DNA from 2 places in the Janthinobacterium lividum genome. Region 2 is predicted to be linked to the other one. Evidence: predicted binding sites of a transcription regulator. Region 2 holds the regulator's gene; the other holds the start of a gene.
The links. Region 2 encodes FNR, which switches genes on or off when oxygen is low (the NO sensors DNR and NnrR bind a similar motif). Its sites were predicted from a motif close to TTGATNNNNATCAA; they were not measured.
Positions count from the first base shown of each region.

Region 1 (3,337 bases), 840 kb from region 2:
CAGCTCGGGCAGCTGCTCGCGGTGCACGGCGTGGTAGCGCGCCAGGATGTGTTCCACCAGCTCGGTGGCCGAGGCTTCCTGCCAGTCACGCTCGCCGCTGGTATCTGCGCGCCCTGCCAGCAGCCGCAGTTCCTCGACGATGGGCGCCGTGTCCACGCCGGCCGCTTCGGCCGCTGCGCGCAGGGTCTTGTTGCCGCCGCAGCAGAAATCCAGGCGGTGCGCATCGAACAGGCGCGTGGCGCCAGGGATGCGGCGAGCCAGTTGGCCCAGGGATAGCTCGATCATTTCCATAACAGTTCCTTGATGATGAATAGGGTTTATTGGCGGGCGCCCGCGTGGTAGACGCCGGGCACGGGTTCGCCAGTCACTTCCAGCACGCCCACGGCGCCCTTGCCGGCGCGCGACAAGGCATGGTCGACCAGCAGATAGCTGCCCGGATGCTGTACCTTGAGTTCGACGATGGTCGCGCCGCCCGGTGCCACCAGGGTGGTTTGCACGTCGAGTTTCGGGCTGCTGATCGAGCCTTCGCTGTACACCTTGTCGAATATCTCGCCGATGATGTGGAACGATGAAATCTTGTTCGGGCCGCCGACGCCGAAATAGATGCGCACCGTCTCGCCGACTTTCGCCTGCAATTTGTGCGTCTTGCTCAAGGCGCCCACTTCGCCGTTGAAGACGTAGTAGTCGGGCAGTTCATTGGCCATTTTTTCCAGGTTCGGTTCCTGGTGCACGGGCGCGCCGTGCGGACGGCCCGTGTACATCTCGCCCTGCATCACGTAATACTCGCGGTCGACTTTTGACAGGCCGCCTTCCGGTTCGACCAGGATCATGCCGTACATGCCGGCCGCGATATGCTGCGGCACCAGGGGCGTGGCGCAGTGATACACGTACAGGCCCGGATTGAGCGCCTTGAAGGTGACCGTTTTTTCCTGCCCCGGCGCCACCTGCGTGTGCTGTCCGCCGCCATGGCCGCCCGTCACGGCGTGCAGGTCGATCGAGTGGATCATCTTGCTGTCCTTGGCATTGAACAGGGTCAGTTCCACCGTGTCGCCCACCTTCGCGCGCAGCATGGGTCCGGGCACTTGCCGGTTGAAGGTCCAGTACGTAAAACTGGTGCCGTCATCGAGCTTGCCCGGCAGCTCCACCGTCTCCATGCGGTATTTCAGGGTTTGCGGCGCGCGCGCGCCGATGGCGGCCGGCACGGAGGCCGGATTGGCGGCCACGCTGACGGCCGATGGATCGGGACCGCGCATCGGCGACGGTGCGGGCGTGTACAGGGCCAGCGCGGCGGCCTGGCTCGATTCGCTGGCAGCGCTGCCGGCGCCAGCAGCCTTCGGTGCCCCGGCTTCAGCCAGCGAGGTGCCGCTCACTTCCAGCTTGCCTTCCATGCCGATCTGGCGGTGGCCGGGAATCGAGCAGTAATAGGTGAACGTGCCGGCGCGCGTGACCTTGAAGCGCACGGTGGTGCTGCCGCTATTGGCGCTGAACTTGGCCGAGGCCACGTTGAGTTCCGGGATCAGCAGGTCGTGCTCGGCGCCTTCACCGCTTTTCAGCACGAGTTCGACCGTGTCGCCCACCCTGGCCGCCAGCACGGGATTGACCTGGCCCTTGGCATCGATGAACACCATCTTGCCGTCGACGATATTGGTTTGCAGTTCATAGCGCTTGAGCGTGGCGGCGGCGGGTTTGGCCGCAGTGGCGGCAGCGCTGGCCGGCAGGCTCGCCTGGGCTTGCACGGACAGGGGCATGGCCAGTACGCAGATGGCGGCGGCAATGGCGCGGAGGGGGGGAGTCGTTTTCATCAAGCTTTCCTTGGTCTTGTATGCCGGTTCGGCCCCCTTACCTAGGCAAACGACGTGCCAGGAAAAACTTGTTTTAAATCAACGATTTGAAAATTGCAGGGTCGGTATGACCCTTTTAAAGCATGGTCCGTTGTACCCTGCATGGTACTTATGACCACCACTGCCATCCACCTGCTGCTGCTCACCGACCTGGTCGCCGACCTGCCCGTGGCCGTGCGCCTGCAGCGCCTGGTCGGCAGCCTGCGCGCCCACTTCGGCTGCGAGGCCGTGGCCTTGCTCAAGCTCGATGGCGAGCACTTGCGCCCCGTGGCGATGGCCGGCCTGGCCAGCGACGCGCTGGGACGCCGCTTCGCCGTCGCCGACCATCCGCGCCTGGCCGCCATCCTGCAGCGGCGCGGCGTGCTGTGCTTCCATCACGACAGTTCCCTGCCCGATCCCTACGATGGCCTGATCGCCGAGCGGGCCGGCGAGCCGCTGCCCGTGCACGACTGCATGGGCATGGCGCTGGATCTGGAAGGCGAACGCTGGGGCGTGATCACGCTCGACGCGCTGCAGGTGGGCACTTTCGATACGCAGGCGCAGCGCGACCTGGGCGAGCTGGCCTGCGCCATCGAGGCGGCCGTACGCGTCACGCGCCTGGAGGCGGAAATCCGCGCCCTGCGCCTGTCGGGCGGCGCCATGCTGGCCGATGCGCAAGCGCCGCGCGAGGAACACGATTTCGTCGGCCAGAGCAGCGCCATCACGCACTTGCTGCACGAATTGCAGGTGGTCGCCGATTCCGAACTGCCCGTGCTGCTGCTGGGAGAGACGGGCGTCGGCAAGGAACTGTGCGCGCACCGCCTGCACCGCCTGTCGCGCCGCGCCGGCAAGCCCCTGATCCATGTCAATTGCGCGGCCTTGCCCGAGTCCCTGGCCGAGAGCGAATTGTTCGGCCATGTACGCGGTGCGTTTTCCGGCGCCGTCAGCGACCGGCCCGGGCGTTTCGAGGCGGCCGAAGGGGGCACCCTGTTTCTCGATGAAGTGGGGGAATTGCCGCTGTCGATACAGGCCAAGCTGCTGCGCACCTTGCAAAATGGCGAAATCCAGCGCCTGGGCGCGGACCGGCCGCGCAGGGTCAACGTGCGCGTGATTGCCGCCACCAACCGCAGCCTGCGCGAGCATGTGCGCGACGGTTCGTTCCGCGCCGACCTGTACCACCGTTTATCCGTGTATCCCGTGCCGATTCCGCCGCTACGCGAGCGGGGCAATGACGTGCTGCTGCTGGCCGGTGGTTTCCTGGAACTGAACCGCGCGCGCCTGGGCTTGCGCAGCCTGCGCCTGTCCGCCGCGGCGGAAAACGCCTTGTGCCATTACCGCTGGCCGGGCAATGTGCGCGAACTGGAACATGTGATCAGCCGGGCCGCGCTGAAAGCCGTGATCCGCGGCGCGGACCGCAAGGACATCGTGACCCTGGAAACGGATATGCTCGACCTCGATGCGCTGGAAGCGCCGGCCGGCGCGGAGGCGCCGCCATTGGCGCCAGCCGCGTGCGGCAC
Region 1 is NZ_CP139976.1:5,769,994-5,773,330, forward strand. Features, by position in the region: gene ytfE (iron-sulfur cluster repair protein YtfE) at 1-291, opposite strand, end outside; gene nirK (copper-containing nitrite reductase) at 318-1,802, opposite strand; gene norR (nitric oxide reductase transcriptional regulator NorR) at 1,953-3,337, shown strand, end outside.
Region 1: nirK (copper-containing nitrite reductase) is a predicted target of FNR. The motif match lies at 1,871-1,884, and genes of this name have one in related genera.

Region 2 (3,337 bases):
TCACCTACGATGCCAAGCGCGGCGAACCGCGTGGCGCCATGAGCAAGAAGGCCGGCAACAACGACAAGCTGGGCGATTGCATCGACTGTACCCTGTGCGTGCAGGTGTGTCCGACCGGCATCGATATCCGCAACGGCCTGCAGTATGAATGCATCGGCTGCGCCGCCTGCGTCGATGCCTGCAACAGCGTGATGGACAAGGTCGAGCGGCCGCGTGGCCTGATACGCTACAGCACCGACCATGCGATGGAAAACAACTTCAATTCGAAGCAGATACGCCAGCGCGCCATGCGCCCGCGCGTCTTGATCTACACTTCCATCCTGGCCCTGATCATCATCGCCGTGTGTACCTCGCTGGCCCTGCGCACGCCCCTGAAAATGGACGTGATCCGCGACCGCGGTTCGATGGGACGCGAAGTGGAAGACGGCATGATCGAAAACGTCTACCGCCTGCAGATCATGAATACGTCCGAGCAAAGCCAGCATTTTAAAATCAGCGCTTCCGGCTTGCCGGGCCTGACCTTGCTGACGCGCGAAGAAGTGACCTTGCAGCCGACGGAAACGCTGGGCTGGCCGATCCGCCTGCGCGTGCCGCACGGCGTCGGCGAGAAGGGCTCGAACAAGATTGCGATCGAATTGCAATCGCTGGACGATCCATCGCTGCATGTGCGTGAAAGCGCGGTATTCATCGTGCCACGGTGATGTTGATTTGGGGTCGGACCCTCTGGGTCCGACCCCGGTATTTCGCCGTAGGGGTATCATCAATCATGCGTTAGGGTCACTTGATTTTCAACCCGGAAGCAAAAGCTGGGGTCAGACCCACAGGGTCCGACCCCAAGGAGAACAAAATGTCCGACAGTCTGAAACTGCAACCCCCCGTTGCACCGTGGTACAAGCATCGCTGGCCATGGCTGCTGATGATCGGCCCCGGCCTGTCCGTGGTCGTCGGCAGCTTCATGGGCTATATCGCGTTTACGCAGCCCGATGCGCTGGTGGTGGGCGATTATTACAAGCAGGGCAAGGCGATCAACCAGGATTTGAAGCGCGACACGATCGCCAGCGACCTGGCCATGGATACGCGCCTGTCATATGACGTGGCTGCAGCGCGCCTCAGTGGTTCCGTGCACAGCTTCGGCAAGGCCTATCAGGCGCCGCTGCAGCTGCACCTGGCGCATGCGACCCTGCCGGAAAAGGATATCAAGCTGCTGGTGCAGCCCGATGCGGCCGGCAATTTTTCCGTAGCACTGCCGATGCTCGAGCGCAGCCGCTGGCAAGTGCTGGTGGAAAACGACAAACGCGAGTGGCGCCTGTCCGGCATCTGGACCTGGCCCCTGCAACGCAGCATCGCGCTGCATGCCGACGAGGAACTGTAAGTCTTACTTGCAGATGTCCGTGCCGGCCGTAATCGCTTTCAACTTGGCCGGCTGCAGGATCTCGATCTCGCGGTTCGAGACGCGCAGCCAGCCTTCCTTCTTGAATTTCGACAATAAGCGGCTGACGCTTTCGATGGTCAGGCCCAGATAGTTGCCGATTTCCTCGCGCGACATGCGCAGCTGGAAATTGCTGCCCGAATAGCCGCGTGCTTCATAGCGCGACGCCAGGTTGACGATGAAGGCGGCAAAACGCTGGGTCGCCTGCATATTGCCCAGCAATAGCATGACGCTTTGCTCGCGCGTGATTTCCTGGCTCATCATGCGGTGGAAATGACGCAGCAGGGTCGGCATATTGCCCAGCAATTGTTCCAGGCTGGAAAACGGAATTTCACACACTTCGCTGTCTTCCAGCGCCACCGCATTACAGTGGTGGCGGTCGGCGCTGATGGCGTCCATGCCCAGCAGTTCACCGGCCATCTGGAAACCCGTCACCTGCTCTTCGCCACCCGGATTGATCTGGTACGTCTTGAAATGCCCCAGGCGGATCGCATACAGGTTCTGGAACGAGTCGCCGATGCGGAACAGCGAAGCGCCGCGCACGATCTTGCGGCGGCGGCCGATGATCTGGTCCAGCCTATCCATGTCGCCCACATCGAGGCCCATCGGCAGGCACAATTGATGCATGCTGCAGGTCGAGCATCGCGCACGCAACGCCTCCACGTTCACGGTGGGCAAGGTGGGAGTGAGTAGCGCTTCAGTCATGTCGGTACCTTTTAGAAAATGCAACAACAAGTTTACTGCATACAGCTGCATACAGGGTTGCCGTATGCCAATTTCACCGTAAATTCGGCGAATAAACGACGTCCAGCCTTTAATTATATGGCAACATCGTCAAAAGCCCATACGGGGCGGGCAATTTGCGCGGCGGCGCTTGCCAAGCTGGGGTATTGATAGGAAAATTCCTGACAGCATTATCTGCCGCCTGTGCCGCCCGGCACTGAAAAGGAAATCATGAAGCCTCTCGGCATTAAAGCAAAAGTCGCGCTGGCCACCAGCCTGACCTCGATCGCCATGATCGCGCTGGTCACCATGATCCAGGTGCAGCACATGCGCGACGACTTCACCCGAGTACTGCTGAGCCAGCAGTCATCGCTGATCAGCCGCACCGCTGCCGAGCTCGACGACAAGCTGGGCATGCTGCTGCAGATTGTCACCCTGACGGCCAGGCAGCAGCCGCCGGAACTGATCGCCCAGCCCGCCAAACTGCGCGAATACTATGCGCGCCGCTCGATGCTGGTGCTGTTCGACGACGTGCTGGTGCTCGACGCGCATGGCGCCATCGTGGCCGACATGCCGGAAGTGACGGGGCGCGCCGGCATCAACGTCGCCGAGCGCGAGTATTTCCAGACCGTCCTGCGCACGCGCCAGCCCATGATTACCGAGCCGATGCTGGGCAAGTCGAGCGGCATGCCCATCGTGCAGATGGTGGCGCCCGTGCTGGCCGCCGATGGCCAGGTGGCCGGCGTGGTGATCGGCGTGCTGCGCCTGTACAAGGACAATCTGCTGGGCCGCCTGCGCTCGGAAAAGATCGGCAAGAGCGGCTATTACTTCATCCTCACGCGCGGCGCCGTGCCGCGCTACGTGCTGCACCCCGATACCAGCCGTTTGCTGCAGCCGCGCAAGCCGAACGCCAACCTGACGACCACCCAGCTGCTGAAGGAGGATGGCGAAGGCAGCATGGTCAGCACCAACAGCCGCGGCATCACGGCCGTCAACAGCTTCAAGCGCCTGAAATCCGTGAACTGGCTGCTGGCCGCCTCGCTGCCCGTCGAGGATGCCTTCGAACCGTTCGATGGCGTGCTGTACCGGCTGGTGCTGTGGAGCATCCTCGCTTCGCTGCTGGCCGCTGCCGTTCTGGGCTGGGTTACCGTGCGCCTGCTGTCGCCGCTGGTGCGCCTGCGCGAT
Region 2 is NZ_CP139976.1:285,664-289,000, forward strand. Features, by position in the region: gene ccoG (cytochrome c oxidase accessory protein CcoG) at 1-701, shown strand, start outside; gene U0004_RS01190 (FixH family protein) at 848-1,372, shown strand; gene fnr (fumarate/nitrate reduction transcriptional regulator Fnr) at 1,376-2,134, opposite strand; gene U0004_RS01200 (response regulator) at 2,384-3,337, shown strand, end outside.